Regions from separate parts of the Micromonospora sp. URMC 105 genome, predicted to be linked through region 2. Evidence: riboswitches for the same ligand, from Rfam matches in the RefSeq annotation. Region 2 holds a riboswitch; the other holds the start of a gene.
What was found. A riboswitch is a leader RNA that binds a small molecule or an ion and turns the genes downstream of it on or off. The one in region 2 is predicted to bind thiamine pyrophosphate.
Positions count from the first base shown of each region.

Region 1: linked by a shared signal. The riboswitch ahead of ACSNN7_RS07755 (ECF transporter S component) and the one ahead of thiE (thiamine phosphate synthase) in region 2 are both predicted to bind thiamine pyrophosphate.

Region 1 is NZ_JBPQTL010000015.1:5,353-12,656, reverse strand. It holds gene ACSNN7_RS07775 (acyl-CoA dehydrogenase family protein) at 1-101, opposite strand, end outside; gene ACSNN7_RS07770 (DUF6328 family protein) at 232-735, opposite strand; gene ACSNN7_RS07765 (sugar isomerase domain-containing protein) at 826-1,575, opposite strand; gene ACSNN7_RS07760 (alpha/beta fold hydrolase) at 1,634-2,464, opposite strand; TPP riboswitch at 2,549-2,654, shown strand; gene ACSNN7_RS07755 (ECF transporter S component) at 2,729-3,313, shown strand; gene ACSNN7_RS07750 (ABC transporter ATP-binding protein) at 3,424-4,881, shown strand; gene ACSNN7_RS07745 (energy-coupling factor transporter transmembrane component T family protein) at 4,878-5,678, shown strand; gene ACSNN7_RS07740 (hypothetical protein) at 5,915-6,163, opposite strand; gene ACSNN7_RS07735 (MTH1187 family thiamine-binding protein) at 6,410-6,706, shown strand; gene gndA (NADP-dependent phosphogluconate dehydrogenase) at 6,861-7,304, shown strand, end outside.
Region 2 is NZ_JBPQTL010000072.1:7,151-14,454, reverse strand. It holds partial or broken gene ACSNN7_RS20960 (thiamine phosphate synthase) at 1-34, opposite strand, end outside; gene ACSNN7_RS20955 (thiazole synthase) at 160-939, opposite strand; gene thiS (sulfur carrier protein ThiS) at 936-1,136, opposite strand; gene thiO (glycine oxidase ThiO) at 1,127-2,266, opposite strand; gene thiE (thiamine phosphate synthase) at 2,260-2,886, opposite strand; TPP riboswitch at 2,881-2,988, opposite strand; gene ACSNN7_RS20935 (DUF559 domain-containing protein) at 3,111-4,043, shown strand; gene ACSNN7_RS20930 (aldo/keto reductase) at 4,266-5,228, opposite strand; gene ACSNN7_RS20925 (ATP-binding cassette domain-containing protein) at 5,303-6,982, opposite strand; gene ACSNN7_RS20920 (class I SAM-dependent methyltransferase) at 7,024-7,304, opposite strand, start outside.

The DNA of each region.
Region 1 (7,304 bases), on a different contig from region 2:
TCGGCGACCTGTCGGGCCTCCTTCTCGGAGACCTGGCCCGCCTCGGCCGGCAGCGGTCCGGCGCCGTCCCCGGCGGGTCGGCTGTTGTGCGTCGTGGTCACGGCTGCCCCCTCGAACCTCGGTCCGGATGCGTCGACGTGCTCGACACGAGCAACGCTACCCCCGGGTGTTACCCAGGGGTAGCGTTGCGTGTACGTCCGATTTTCGCCGCCGGTGACCGGCGCGCAGGGCTCAGCCGCCGGTCAGCGACTGCGGCTCGGCATCGTCGTCGTCGATGTCGTCCTCGCCCCAGTTGCGCCGGGCGAACGGCAGGATCATCCAGAAGGTCAGGAACCACAGCGCGGTGAGCGCGCTGAGCAGGAGCGCGATCGGCCGGCTCAGGACGAAGTCGGTGATCAGCAGCACCGCGCTGACCATCGAGATCAGCATGAAGGCGAGGCCGCCGCTGGCCATCCGGTGTGCGAAGCGCACCAGCTCCGGCTTGCGGCCCTGGCGGAACAGCGCACGGTGGAAGGCGACCGGCGAGATGATCAACGCGGTCGCGGCGGCCGCCGACAGCAGCGCGATGATGTAGACGTCCTTTTGGAAACTGCTGGTCCGGCCGAAGCCGTTGCTGAACGGCAGGGTGAGCAGGAACGCGAAGAGGATCTGCACCCCGGTCTGTGCGACCCGCAGCTCCTGGAGCAGATCGGCGAAGTTGCGCTGCCAGCGCTGCTTCTCGGATTCCTTCGACACGCGCTACCTCCGGAAGAGACGGTACTGCCGACGGGGCTCACCCCGCCGGCAGCAACGCCAATGCCCGAACCGAAGGCGCGCGAAACCACTTCATGATCCCCGGCGGATGCGGCCGGCGTACCGGGCCTCCAGCGCGGCGTTGTGCTCGTCGCCGCCGGTGATGTTGGCCGACAGGTAGACCGGGGGCCGCTCCCCCGCCGCGATCAGCCGGGCCACCGTCTCGGCCACGATCTGCTGGGCGAGCAGCGCCGCCGTGATCGAGGAGACCGCGCCGACCGCGCCGCCGTCCGGCAGCGGCAGGGTGGCGTCGCCGTACGGGGCGCCGTTGTCGAGCACCACGTCGGCGAAGTCGGCGAGCTTGCGCCCGGACGGGTGGCGCGAGGCCATCCGGCCGGAGTGCTCCGCCGAGGTGATCGCCACCAGCCGGTGCCCACGCTCGACGACCAGGGAGGCGAACTCGACCATCGCGCCGTTGACCCCGGAGTTGGAGGCGAGCACGAAGATGTCCGACGGGCGGACCGGGGCCAGCTCGTAGAGCCGGTGCGCCACGGCCGGATCGCGCTCCAGGTGCGGCCCGAGGATGCTCGCCGGCTCCCCGCCGACCAGCACGAGGTCGCGCAGCGCGATCCGATTGGTCGGCACCAGCCCACCGGCCCGGCCGGCGATCTCCATCGCCAGCGCCTCGGAGTGGCCGGTGCCGAAGGCGTGCACCACCCCGTCGGCCCGCAACGCCTCGGCGATCAGGTCGGCCGCCCGGCCCACCGCCTCCCGCTGGCTCGCCGCCACCCGGCCGATCGTCTCGGTCACCACCGCCAGGTATGCCTCGGCGCTCACCGTCATGCGTTCCTCTCCTTCGTCGTCCTGCTCGTCGTTCGCCGGGCCGGCCCGCTGGGCGGGCTCAGGCCAGGCCGCGTACCCGGGCCAGGATCGCCTCGGCCAGCGGAGCCGGCGCCTCGTCGGGGATCCAGTGGGTGACGCCGGGGAGCACGACGAACCGGTACGGCCCGGTCACGTGGCCGGCGCAGGCGTCGGCGGCGGTCCGGCCGATCGCGACGTCCTTGTCGCTCCAGACGAAGGTGGTCGGCACCGCGACCGGTCCGGTCTGCGCCAGGTCGGCCCGGGACATGGCCCGGTACCAGTTCAGCGCGCCGGTCAGCGCGCCCGGCTGGCGCAGCGGCTCGGCGTACCGGGCCACCCGCCCGGCGTCGCCCACCGCGGAGAGCATCCGGCGCAGCACGGCCGCGTCGAAGGCCAGCAGCACCTTCTCCGCCAGGCCCGCCTGACGGAACAGCAGCATGTACGACGAGCGCGCCTGCTGCCGGCGGTCGTTGCCCAGCGCGTACGACATCGCGGCCGGGTGCGGCACGGAGACTGCGGTCAACGTGCGGACCCGTTCCGGATGGTGCGCGGCGAGCCGCCAGGCGACGGCGGCGCCCCAGTCGTGCCCGACGACGTGAGCCGCCTCGACCCCCAGCGCGTCGAGCAGCGCCACCGCGTCCGCGACCAGCTCCGGCATCCGGTAGGCGCGTACCTCGGCGGGCCGGGCGCCCGGCGAGTAGCCCCGCTGGTCCGGCGCGTACGTGCGCAGGCCGGCGGCGTGCAGCGCCGGCACCACCTCGTCCCACTCGCCACCGTGCTGCGGGAAACCGTGCAGCAGGAGGACGGGATCACCGCCCTCCGGGCCGCCGGTGCGTACCTCGAACGTCAGTCCTCGCGCCTCGACCCGCATGATCGGCAGCCTACCCAGGCCGGCGCTCGCGCACCCGGGCCGACGGTGGCCGGGTCCGAGCTGTTAGCGTCGACGAGACAACTTCACATCCGACAGGGGAGCGCACAGCGCTGAGAGTGCGGGCACCGCCCGCAGACCCTCGAACCTGATCTGGGTAATGCCAGCGCAGGGAGTTCGGTCGACCTCCAGCCGCGCCGCCGTCCGGTCCCAACCGGGCGCGGCGTGCGTCTTCTCCTGGTTCGATCATTTGGACTGGGAGCACACATGAACATCACCCACAACAGGCGGTGGCGCACCATCGACATCGTCATCGCGGCGGTCCTCGGGGTGGCCTTCGGCATCATCTTCTGGGCCTGGGGCCTGCTCTGGAACGGCCCCGCCGACGCCATCCCGCTGCCCGGCCGGGCGGTCATCTACGGCGTCTGGCTGGTCCCCGCCGTGCTGGGCGGGCTGATCATCCGCAAGCCGGGTGCCGCCTTCTTCACGCTCACCGTCGCCGCGCTGGTCTCGGTGGCGCTGGGCAGCAGCTGGGGCTGGACGCTGGTCATCCAGGGTCCGCTGGAGGCCGCCGCGGCGGAACTGGCCTTCGCAGCGTTCGGGTACCGCGTCTTCCGGCTGCCCGTCGCCCTGCTGGCCGCCACGCTGGCCGGCCTGGCGGCGGCGATCTACGACGTCTTCGTCTGGTACCCGGGCACCGCGTGGGGCAGCTTCCGCCTCCCCTACATCCTGATCACCGCGGCCAGCTCCCTGGTCATCGCCGGCCTGGGCGCCGTAGCCCTCACCCACGCGCTCGCCCGCACCGGCGTCCTGGACCGCTTCCCCGTCGCCCGCAACCGCCCCGCCATCTGACCACCGACCCACCCGACCTGGTTGATCATGAAGTTGACGGCGATGTGGATCTCGGCAACTGCCGGCAACTTCATGATCACCGGGGCAGGGTGGAAGGCGAGGGGGTGCGGGTGAGCGGGGTGGAGGTGCGGGGATTCGGGTGGCGGCACGCGGGGCGGAAGGCGTGGGCCGTACGCGGGGTGGACCTGAAGATCGAGGCCGGGGAGCGGGTGCTGCTGCTCGGGCCGTCCGGGGCGGGCAAGAGCACCCTGCTGGCCGCGCTGGCCGGGTTGCTGGCCGAGGACTCCGGCGAGCAGGAGGGCACCGTCGAGGTCGACGGGCTCGATCCGCGCAAGGACCGGGACCGGGTCGGCATCGTCTTCCAGGATCCGGAGACCCAGCTGGTGATGGCCCGCTGCGGCGACGACGTCGCGTTCGGGCTGGAGAACCGGGGGGTACCGGCCGGGGAGATCTGGCCGCGGGTGGACGAGGCGCTGCGCCGGGTCGGTTTCCCGTACCACCGGGACCGGCCCACGGCGGCGCTCTCCGGCGGTGAGCAGCAGCGCCTCGCCCTGGCCGGGGCGCTGGCCCTGCGCCCCGGCCTGCTGCTGCTCGACGAGCCGACCGCCAACCTCGACCCGGCCGGGGCCGACCTGGTCCGCCGGGCGGTCGCCGGGGCGCTGACCGCCGACACCACGCTCATCCTGGTCGAACACCGGGTCGCCGAGGCGCTGCCGCTGGTCGACCGGGTGGTGGTGCTGGAGCCCGGCGGCGGCGTCCGCGCGGACGGCCCGCCGGAGGCGGTCTTCGCCGCGCACGGCGACACCCTCGCGGCCGAGGGCGTCTGGGTGCCGGGCCGGACCATCCCGCCCCGGCACGCCGCCACCTCCCCCGGCGACGAGTTGCTCACCGCCGACCGGCTCGGCCTGCCGCCCCGGCTGGCCGCCACCGATCTGCGGGTACGCGCCGGCGAGGCGCTCGCCGTACGCGGGCCCAACGGCGCCGGCAAGTCGACCCTGGCCCTGCTCCTCGGCGGCCTGCTCCGCCCCGGCGCCGGCCGGGTCACCGCCACCGCAGCACTGGCCGGTGCGGACGAGCGCACTCCCCCGCACCGCTGGCGGGCGCCCGCGCTGGCCCGCCGGATCGGCTCGGTCTTCCAGGACCCGGAGCACCAGTTCGTCACCGCCACCGTCTTCGACGAGCTGGCGCTCGGCCCCCGCCGGACCGGCCAGTCCGAGCCGGCCGTACGCGCCACCGTCGACGCCCTGCTCGACCGGCTGCGGCTGACCAGGCTGGCCGCGGCGAACCCGTACACCCTGTCGGGCGGGGAGGCGCGGCGGCTGAGCGTGGCGACCGCGCTGGCCACCGCGCCCCGCCTGTTGATCTGCGACGAGCCGACCTTCGGCCAGGACCGGCGCACCTGGCTGGAGCTGGTCGACCTCTTCGCCGACCTGCGCGACGCCGGGCACGGCGTCGTCACCGTCACCCACGACGCGGACTTCGTCGCCGCGCTCGCCGACCGCACCGTCACCCTGGCGCGGCGGCCCGCCGTCGAGGCGGCCGACGATGCTCCCGGGCGGCGCCCGTGATCAGCCTCGAACCGGTCGCCTCGCCGGGCGCACCGCTGGCCCGGCGCAACCCGGTCGCCAAGCTGGCCGCCGCGCTGGTCTTCTCGGCCGCCCTGATCGCCACGCTGGACCCGGTCGCGCCGGCCATCGCGATCGCGATCGAGCTGGCGGTGCTGCCGCTGTTCGGGATCCGGCTGCGGGTGCTGGCCCGGCGGGCACTGCCGCTGCTGGCCGGCGGGGCCGGCATCCTGGTCACCCTGGTGCTCTTCGCCGCCGACCGGTCCGGCCGGGTGCTGCTGGACGCCGGAGGGCTGCTGGTCACCTCGGGGGTGCTGCTGGCCGCGCTCGGGCTGGTGCTGCGGATGTTCGCGGTGGCCCTGCCCGGCCTGATCGTCTTCGCCACCACCGACCCGACGGACCTGGCCGACGCCCTGGTCCAGAACGCGAAGGCACCGGCCCGCTTTGCGATCGGGACGCTGGCCGCGTTCCGGCTGGTCCCGCTGCTCGGGCAGGAGTGGCAGATGATCTCGATGGCCCGCCGGGCGCGCGGGGTGGACGCCGGGCGCAACCCGGTGGCGAAGCTGCGGCTGTTCGTGTCGACCGCGTTCGCCCTGCTGGTCGGGGCGATCCGCCGGGGCACCCGGCTGGCGGTGGCGATGGACGCCCGGGGTTTCGACGCCGGCATTCCGCGTACGGTCGCCCGCCGGCAGCGGTTCGGCTGGGCCGACGGGCTGCTCGTCGCCGGGGCGGCCGTGCTGGCCGGCGCGGCGATCGCGGTCAGCGTCGCGCTCGGCACCTTCCGCCCGCTGCTGGGCTGACCCGGCGGCCGGTTAGCGACCGGCGGCCGGCGTGGCCGGGGCCGGCCGTGGTGCTCAGGGACGCCGGCGGTTCCTCCGGCCGGGCCGCGCCCGGAGCGAGGGTGCCGGGTGAGCGTGATACCTCCGAGGCATCAAGATGCCCCAGAGGTATCACGCTCGTCGCGGTCATGCTGCCGCGCCGCGACACGCCGCGTCGGGAGCGCCGGCATCGGTACGCGGCCGCCCGGCAGCGCCGATCAGCTGCGGCGGAACGCGTACCGGCGGGTGTGGCCGCGGGCGGCGGTGGAGCCGCCACGCACCGGCGCGCCGGTCCACGGCGGCGGGGTCGGGGCGGGCCGGGCGGCGGTGGGCGCGGACGCCGTCTCCTCGGGCAGGGTGACCGGGGCGGCCGGCGTCACGGTGAGCGCGTCGGCGTCCGGCGGGCTCACCGCCACCGTGGACGTGGCCTGCGGGCGGGACTTCTTCGGACTGCGCTTGGCGGGCATACGCTGCCTCCTTCGGATGCGGGGACCGCACCGCGCGGCGGGGCGGTCGACGGGCAGGGAACGGCCCGGGCGACCCGACCACGGAGACACCACCGGAAAGAGGGTGGGGATGCGGACGCCCGGCGCGGCCGGACCCGCAACGGCGGCGGGCCCGACTGGCTGAAGGTGGGGCGTCAGATACGCATGCCGTAAGGCTAACCCGCCGACGGCGGCGGCCGCAGCCCATTTACTGGCACCATCGGCGGCATGCTGATCGCGTTCTCGATTACTCCGCTGGGCGTCGGCGAGTCCGTCGGCGACCTGGTCGCCGAGGCGGTCCGGGTGGTCCGCGCCTCCGGCCTGCCCAACCGCACCGACGCCATGTTCACCACGGTCGAGGGTGAGTGGGACGAGGTGATGGCGGTGCTCAAGCAGGCGGTCGACGTGGTGGCCGAACGGGCGCCCCGGGTCAGCGTGGTGCTCAAGGCCGACGTGCGGCCCGGGGTCACCGACGCGCTGACCGGCAAGGTCGCCCACGTCGAGGCCCGCCTGGCCGAGGGCTGACGCCGGCGCCGCCGCCCGTCTCGCCCGGCCCCGCAGCCGGGTGCCGGCGACGCCGCGCACCGCGCCGCTCACCCAGCGTCGACGTCCGCGCCCGGGCCGCCACCTGCCGCGATACGGTCGCAGCACGGCAGGCCGACGAGAGGTGGCGGGACGGATGGCTCAGCAGGCGACGGCGCAGATCGGGGTGACCGGGCTGGCGGTGATGGGGCGCAACCTGGCCCGCAACCTGGCCCGCAACGGCTTCACCGTGGCGGTGCACAACCGCTCTTCGGAGCGCACCCGCAGCCTGGTCGCCGAGCACGGCGACGAGGGCACCTTCGTCGCGTCGGAGTCGCTGGCCGACTTCGTCGCCAGCCTGGAGCGGCCCCGCGCGGTGATCGTCATGGTGAAGGCCGGTGGCCCGACCGACGCGGTGATCGACGAGCTGATCCCTCTGCTGGAGGAGGGCGACATCGTCGTCGACTGCGGCAACGCGCACTTCGCCGACACCCGCCGCCGGGAGGAGGCGCTGCGCGGGCACGGCCTGCACTTCGTCGGCACCGGTGTCTCCGGTGGCGAGGAGGGCGCGCTGCGCGGGCCGAGCATCATGCCCGGCGGC
Region 2 (7,304 bases):
GCACCGCCGCGCCGTGCGGCACAGCGCTCGACATCACCGCAGGCGCGGCCGGCGCGGCGAGCCGCCCCGAGCCGGCTCGCCGCGCATCCGTGGGCGACCCGCCGAGGCCGACCGCCCGGGGCGGTCCGTCGACCGTCAGCCGCCCCGCCCGGGTCGCCGTCACAGCTCGGGCCTTCCCTCGTCCGGGGTGGAGGCGAGCGCGTGGAAGCGGCGGGCGATCCGGCCGGCGCCGTACGCGAGCCGGCCCGCCTCCACCGCGTGCCGCATCGCGGTGGCCATCGCCACCGGGTCGGCGGCCCGGGTCACCGCGCTGGCCAGCAGCACCGCGTCGCAGCCCAGTTCCATGGCGAGTGCCGCGTCGGAGGCGGTGCCGATGCCGGCGTCGAGGATCACCGGCACGTCGACGTTCTGCCGGATCAGCCGGATGTGGTGCGGGTTGGTCACGCCCAGCCCGGAGCCGATCGGCGCGCCGGCCGGCATCACCGCGGCACACCCGACGTCGGCCAGCCGGCGGGCCAGGATCGGGTCGTCGGAGGTGTACGGCAGCACGGTGAACCCGTCGGCGACCAGTTCCTCGGCGGCGCGCAGCAGCTCCACCCCGTCGGGCAGCAGCGTCCGCTCGTCGCCGATCACCTCGAGCTTCACCCAGTCGGTGTCGAACGCCTCCCGGGCCAGGTGGGCCACCTTCACCGCCTCGCCGGCGGTGTAGCAGCCGGCGGTGTTCGGCAGCAGCCGCACCCCGCACCGGTCCAGCACGTCGAGCAGTCCACCGGCGGCGCCGGGGGCGGTGTCCACGCGGCGCAGCGCCACGGTGACCAGCTCGGTGCCGGACGCCCGGACCGCCTGCTCCAGCACACGCAGGTTGGCCGCGCCGCCGGTGCCGAGGATGAGCCGGGATCCGAGGGTGACCCCGCCGATGGTGAACGTCACGCCGCTCACCCGCCCTGGGCGGCGCTGAGCACCTCGACCCGGTCGCCGTCGCGCAGCACCGTCGCCGGCCAGCCGGTGCGCGGCACCACCTCGCCGTTGACCGCGACCGCGAGGCCGCGCCGCTGCTCGGTGACCGCGCGGACCAGGTCCGCCACGGTCGACCCGCCGGGCAGGTCACGGCCGGCGCCGTTGACGATCAGTTGCACGTCTCCTCCTCGATGGCAGGCGTGGACCGGTCCCGGCCGAGCGGCCGGGCTTCGGCTGCGGCGGTGAACCGGTCCGGGGCGAACGGGGCGAGCAGCGGGTCCGGCGCGCCGGTGACCACCAGTTCGGCGATCAGGTCGGCGGTGACCGGGGTCAGCACGATGCCGTGCCGGTGATGGCCGGTGGCGGCCAGCACACCGGGCCGGTCGGGCAGCGGCCCGAGGATCGGCGCGTTGTCCGGCGTGCCGGGGCGCAGCCCGGCGGCGGCCTCGACGAGGTCGTACTCGGCCAGGTCGGGGAGCAGGTCGACGGCGGCGTGGAGCAGCCGCAGCACCGCACCGGCGGTCACCTCGGTGTCGGCGCGCTCCTCGACGGTCGCCCCGAGGACCACCTCGCCGTCGGTGCGGGGCACCAGGTAGATCGACTCGCCGTCGGCGTACCCCCGGATCACGTGCCGGAAGTCCGGCGTGCCGCGACCTGGCGCGCGCAGCCGGAGCACCTGCCCCTTCACCGGCCGGACCGGCAGGCCGGTGAGCGCGGCGGCGCCGCAGCCGGCGGCGACCACGGTGACCCGGGCGTCGACGTCGGCGAGGCGGGCCACCGCGCCGGGCACCAGCCGGGCACCGGCCCGCTCGGCCGCCGTGCGCAGCGCAGCCACCAGCCGCCGTGGGTCGACCTGGTGGTCGCCCGGCGCGACCGCGCCGCCGCGCACCCGAGGGGCCAGCGCCGGTTCGCGGTCCCGCAGCTCCGAGGGGCGCAGCGGCGTGATCGGCAGTCCCAGCCCCTGCTGGTACGACCAGAGTCGCCGCGCCTCGGCCAGGTCGTCGGCGGTCAACCCGACGACCAGCGTGCCGTCGGTGCGGTACCCGAAGTCGGTGCCGGCGGCCTCGGCCAGCTCGGCGGCGAAGCCCGGCCAGCGGGCCGCCGACTCGGCTAGCAGCCCGGTCAGCTCCTCCTCCCCGAAGTACGCCTCGGCGACCGGCGAGAGCATCCCGGCGGCCACGTGGGACGCCCCGGAGCCGGGGGCCGGATCGTGCACGACGACGCGCAGCCCGCGCGCGGCGCAGCGCCAGGCGATCGCCAGCCCGACCGGTCCCGCCCCCACCACGGCGACGTCCGGTCGGGTCAGCACGTCAGGGCCTCGAGCAGTTCCGCCGTCGCCCGCCCGGGATCGGCGGCCCCGGACAGCGCCCCGACCACCGCCACCCCGTACGCCCCGGCGGCCCGCAGCGCCGGTACCGACGCGGCGGTCACCCCGCCGATCGCGATCACCGGCACGTCGACGGCCGCGGCGACGGCGCGTACCCCGTCGGGGCCGATCGGTGCCGGCAGGCCGGCCTTGGTGGTGGTGGCGTGGCAGGGGCCCACGCCCAGGTAGCCGGCCCCGGCGGCGACCGCCTCGGCGGCGGCGACGGGTTCCCGGGCGGTGGCGCCGAGCACGGCGGCCGGGCCGAGCACCCGGCGGGCCGCCCCGACCGGCAGGTCGTCCGCGCCCACGTGGCCGCCGGCGGCGCCGACCGCGAGCGCCACGTGCAGCCGGTCGTTGACCAGGCACGTCACCCCGTACGGCGTGCAGAGCGCGACCGCCCGGCGGGCCAGGTCGTACGCCTGCCGGTCGGTGGCGTCGTCGCCCACCCGGACCTGTACGACCAGCTCGGCGCGGGCCACCGGCAGCGCGGCGCGCAGCACGGCGAGCGGATCGCGCCCCGGCCGGGTGTCGGTGATCAGATGCAGTCGTCCCAGGGACGGCACGGCAACACTCCTCCCTGCGCCGGCATTACCCGGATCAGGTTCGACGGTCGGGGGCTTCAGCCCCCCTCTCAGCCCGGTGCACCGGGCTCCCGTGGGTCACTTGCGGCCATACCGTACGACGGATCCGCCGATCCGCCAAGGGCGGGGGTGGGCTTTTCCCACGGACCGTCCCAACTCGACGGTGCGGGCAGCGCGTGACCGGCCGCTCACGCCATGCTGTCCGGATGCCCTCGCCGCCCCGGATTCCGCGCCGCCTCGCGTTCCTGCCGTTCCGGGGCAGCCGGGCCGTCGCGGAGGGTCTGATCACCTGGGCGATGCTGCGCGGCCCGGCCTGGCATCGGCTGCTGCCCGACGTCTACGTGCACCGCGAGGGGTACCGCGTGGACGACCACCGGATGTGGTGCGACGCGGTGGCGCTGCTGCTGCCGCCGGAAGCGGCCATCGCAGGACCCAGCGCGGCCTACCTGTGGGGCGTCGACCTGCTCCGTCGGGACGCTCCGGTGTCCGTGCTGCTACCTCGGACAGCGCGGCTGCGTACCCACGCCCGCGTTCAGGTCACCCGCTCGGCGCTGCCGCGATCGGACCGCACCCGCTTCGGCGGCCTGCCGGTCACCACGGCCCTGCGCACCGCCTTCGACCTGGGGCGGCAGGGGTCCCGCGAGGAGGCGACCATCGCCGTCGACGCGCTGCTGCACCGCCGGGTGGTCAAGCTGCCGGCCCTGCGCGCGTACGCCGACGCGCACCCCCGCTGGCCCGGGCTCCCGTTGCTGCGGCAGGTCCTGGCGCTGGCGGAGCCGCTGAGCGAGTCCCCGATGGAGACTCGCCTCCGGCTGCTCCTGCTCGACGCCGGGCTGCCGCCGGCCACGGCGCAACACGACGTGCTCGACGCCCGCGGCCGCTTCGTCGGCCGGGTCGACCTGGCCTGGCCGGGGCTCCGGGTTGCCGTCGAGTACGACGGCGACCACCACCGGGAGCGCGTGCACTTCCGGCAGGACGTGGCCCGCCTCAACGCGTTACGCGCCGCCGGGTGGCTGGTTCTCCGCTTCACCGCCGACGACGTCCTCCGCCGGCCGGCGCAGACGGTGGACATGGTCGCCGCCGCGCTCCGCGAACGCCGGGACGAGTGGAACACCACGCACGTCAATAGTCCCCGGTGACATCCATGGCGTACCACCCGCGCCCCTGACCGTTCGCCCGGCACCGTCACCGGCGGACGGCGTCCGCCGCGTCGGCGCCGCGCGCCGCACACCTGCGGCGCGAGGGGGCGGCAGGCGGGCGGGCTAGCGGCACGGGTGGAACGCCATTGCTGTCAAACGCCCGCCGTGACGTACGTGATGTTCCGCTCGTGGGTCCGCGGCCGCCCGCCGGCCGGCCGACGGTCAGAGGATGGCGTCGAGGGCGTCCAGGTCGCCGTCGGTGGGCTGCCAGGTGCCGGCCTCGGCGTTCGCCCGTACCTGCTCGGGCGTGGTGGCGCCCGCGATCACCGAGGTCACCGCCGGGCGGGCGGCCAGCCCGCCGATCGCCACCTGGAGCATGGACAGTCCGCGCTCGGCGGCGTACGCCTCGATCGCCTCGATCCGGTCCCAGTCCGCGGCGGCGAGGCGCTGGGCGTACCGGCCGCCGCCGGAGAGCCGGCTGCCCGCGGGCGGCACCTCGTTGCGCTTGTACTTGCCGGTGAGCAGGCCGTTGGCGAGCGGGAAGAACGGCAGCATGCCGAGGCCGAACCGCTCGCAGGCGGGAATGACCTCGGCCTCGACGGAGCGTTCCAGCAGGCTGTAGTGGTTCTGCGCGGAGATGAAGCGGGCCCGGCCGCTGGAGGAGGCGACCCAGTCAGCGTCGGCGATCTGCCAACCGGCGAAGTTGGAGTTGCCGAGGTAGCGGACCTTGCCGGCGCGGACGAGGTCGTCCAGGGCGGCGAGGGTCTCGTCGATCGGGGTGCCGGGGTCGGGCTCGTGCATCTGGTACAGGTCGATGTGGTCGGTGCCGAGCCGGCGCAGCGACGCCTCCACCGCCCGCGCGATGTAGCGGCGGGCGCCCCGGGCGCCGTGGTCGGGGCCGTTCATGCCGTGCATGTCCATGCCGAACTTGGTGGCCACCACGACGTCGTCCCGGCGCCCCTTGAGCGCCTGGCCGAGCAGTTCCTCGGAGCCGCCCTGCGGCTCGCCGTAGATGTCGGCGGTGTCGAAGAAGTTGATCCCGGCGTCGAGCGCGGCGTCGACCACCGCCCGGGTGCCGTCGAGGTCGAGCTTGCGGCCGAAGTTGTTGCAGCCGATGCCGACCACGGACACCACGAGCCCGGAGTCGCCCAGCCGGCGGTAGGTCATCTCAGTCACGAGATCCACCCTATGCCGACCGGGAACCGCCGGGCGGGGGACCGCCTCGCCCCCGGGCGGCCGCCGGCCGGGGGCGGGGCAGGTCAGCGCACGTCCCAGACCGGCTCCGGCGTCTCCACCACCTCGCCGTCGCCGCCGAAGAGCACGAACCGGTCGAACGAGCGGGTGAACCAGCGGTCGTGGGTGACCGCGACCACCGTCCCGGAGAACGCGGCCAGCCCGGCCTCCAGCGCCTCGGCGGAGGCGAGGTCGAGGTTGTCCGTCGGTTCGTCGAGGAGCAGCAGGGTCGCCCCGGACAGCTCCAGCAGCAGCACCAGGAACCGCGCCTGCTGCCCGCCGGAGAGGGTGCCGAAGCGCTGGTCGCCCTGCGCGGCCAGCTCGTACCGGGACAGCGCCGCCATCGCGGCGTGCCGGTCCATCCCGGCCCGGTGCTCGTCGCCCCGCCAGAGGATCTCGACCAGCGCCTTCTCCACCAGTTCGGGCCGGTCGTGGGTCTGCGAGAAGTGGCCGGGCCGGACCCGCGCACCGAGCCGGACGGTGCCGTCGTGGGCCACCGGGGCCAGCGCGGCCGCGCCGTCGACCGGGCCGTTGGCCGGGTCGGGGTCGGTGCCGCCGCGGGCCAGCAGCCGCAGGAAGTGCGACTTGCCCGTCCCGTTGGCGCCGAGCACGGCGACCCGGTCGCCGTACCAGAGCTCCAGGTCGAAGGGGTAGGTGAGGCCGTCGAGCTCCAGCTGCTCGCAGACGACCGCGCGCTTGCCGGTCCGCCCGCCGGCCAGGCGCATCCGGATGTCCTGGTCCTTCGGGGGTACGGGCGGCGGCCCGGCCTCCTCGAACTTGCGCAACCGGGTCTGCGCGGCCTGGTACCGCGACGCCATCCCGTCGTTGTACGCGGCCTTCTGCTTGTACATCAGCACCAGCTCGCGCAGCTTCTGGTGTTCCTCGTCCCAGCGTTTACGCAGCTCGTCGAGGCGGGCGTGCCGGGCCACCCGGGCGGCGTGCCAGCTGGCGAAGCCCGCCGGGTGCACCCAGGCGCTGCCGCCCTCGACGGCGACCACCCGGTCGGCGCTCTGCGCCAGCAGCTCCCGGTCGTGCGAGACGTAGAGCACCGACTTGGCGGACTCGCGCAGCCGCCCCTCCAGCCAGCGTTTGCCGGGCACGTCGAGGAAGTTGTCCGGCTCGTCGAGGAGCAGCACCTCGTCGGTGCCCCGCAGCAGCAGCTCCAGGGCGAAGCGTTTCTGCTGGCCGCCGGAGAGGGTCCGCACCGGACGGTCCCGGGCGGCGTCCCAGGGCAGGTCGAGCACGATGGTGGCGACGGTGTCGAAGAGCACCTCGGCGTCGTACCCGCCGGTCTCGCCCCAGGCGGCGAGCGCGTCCGCGTACGCGAGCTGGGCCTTGCCGGCGGCGATGCTGTACTTGCCGCGCAGCTCGGCCGTCCGCATGGCCGCCTCGGTCTCGGCGAGCCGGCGGCCGGCGTCCCGCAGCGCCGGCGGGGCGAGCGAGAGCGCCAGGTCGGCGAGCGTGGTCTCGTCCCCGATCATGCCGATGAACTGCCGCATCACGCCCAGACCGCCGGCCCGGGCGACGGCACCGGTCTGCACCGGCAGGTCGCCGGCGACCATCCGCAACAGCGTCGTCTTGCCCGCGCCGTTCGGGCCGACCAGGGCGACCTTGGCACCCTCACCGACCCGGAACGACACGTCGGCGAAGAGTTCCCGGCCGTCGGGCAGGATGTGCCCGACCCCTGCCACGTCCACGTATCCCACGCCGGCATCCTGCCGGAGCGGACGGGGCGGGCGACACTCGATTACCGGGTGAGCCGCAGCACCCGGAAGCCCTTCTGGCTGGCGTGCCGCTCGACCTGCCAGCCGGCGTCGACCAGCCAGCGGTGCAGCGAGTCACCGCCGAGGTGGCGGGCCACCACCAGCCAGGCGACGCCGTCCGGGGCGAGCCGGGGCAGCCAGCGGCGCAGCAGCTCGTGCAGTTCCGCCTTGCCGATGTGGATCGGCGGGTTGGACCAGATCTGGGCGAAGGTGACGTCGGCCGGCACCTCGTCGGGCGCCACCGCGCGGACCCGGTCGGCGGCGC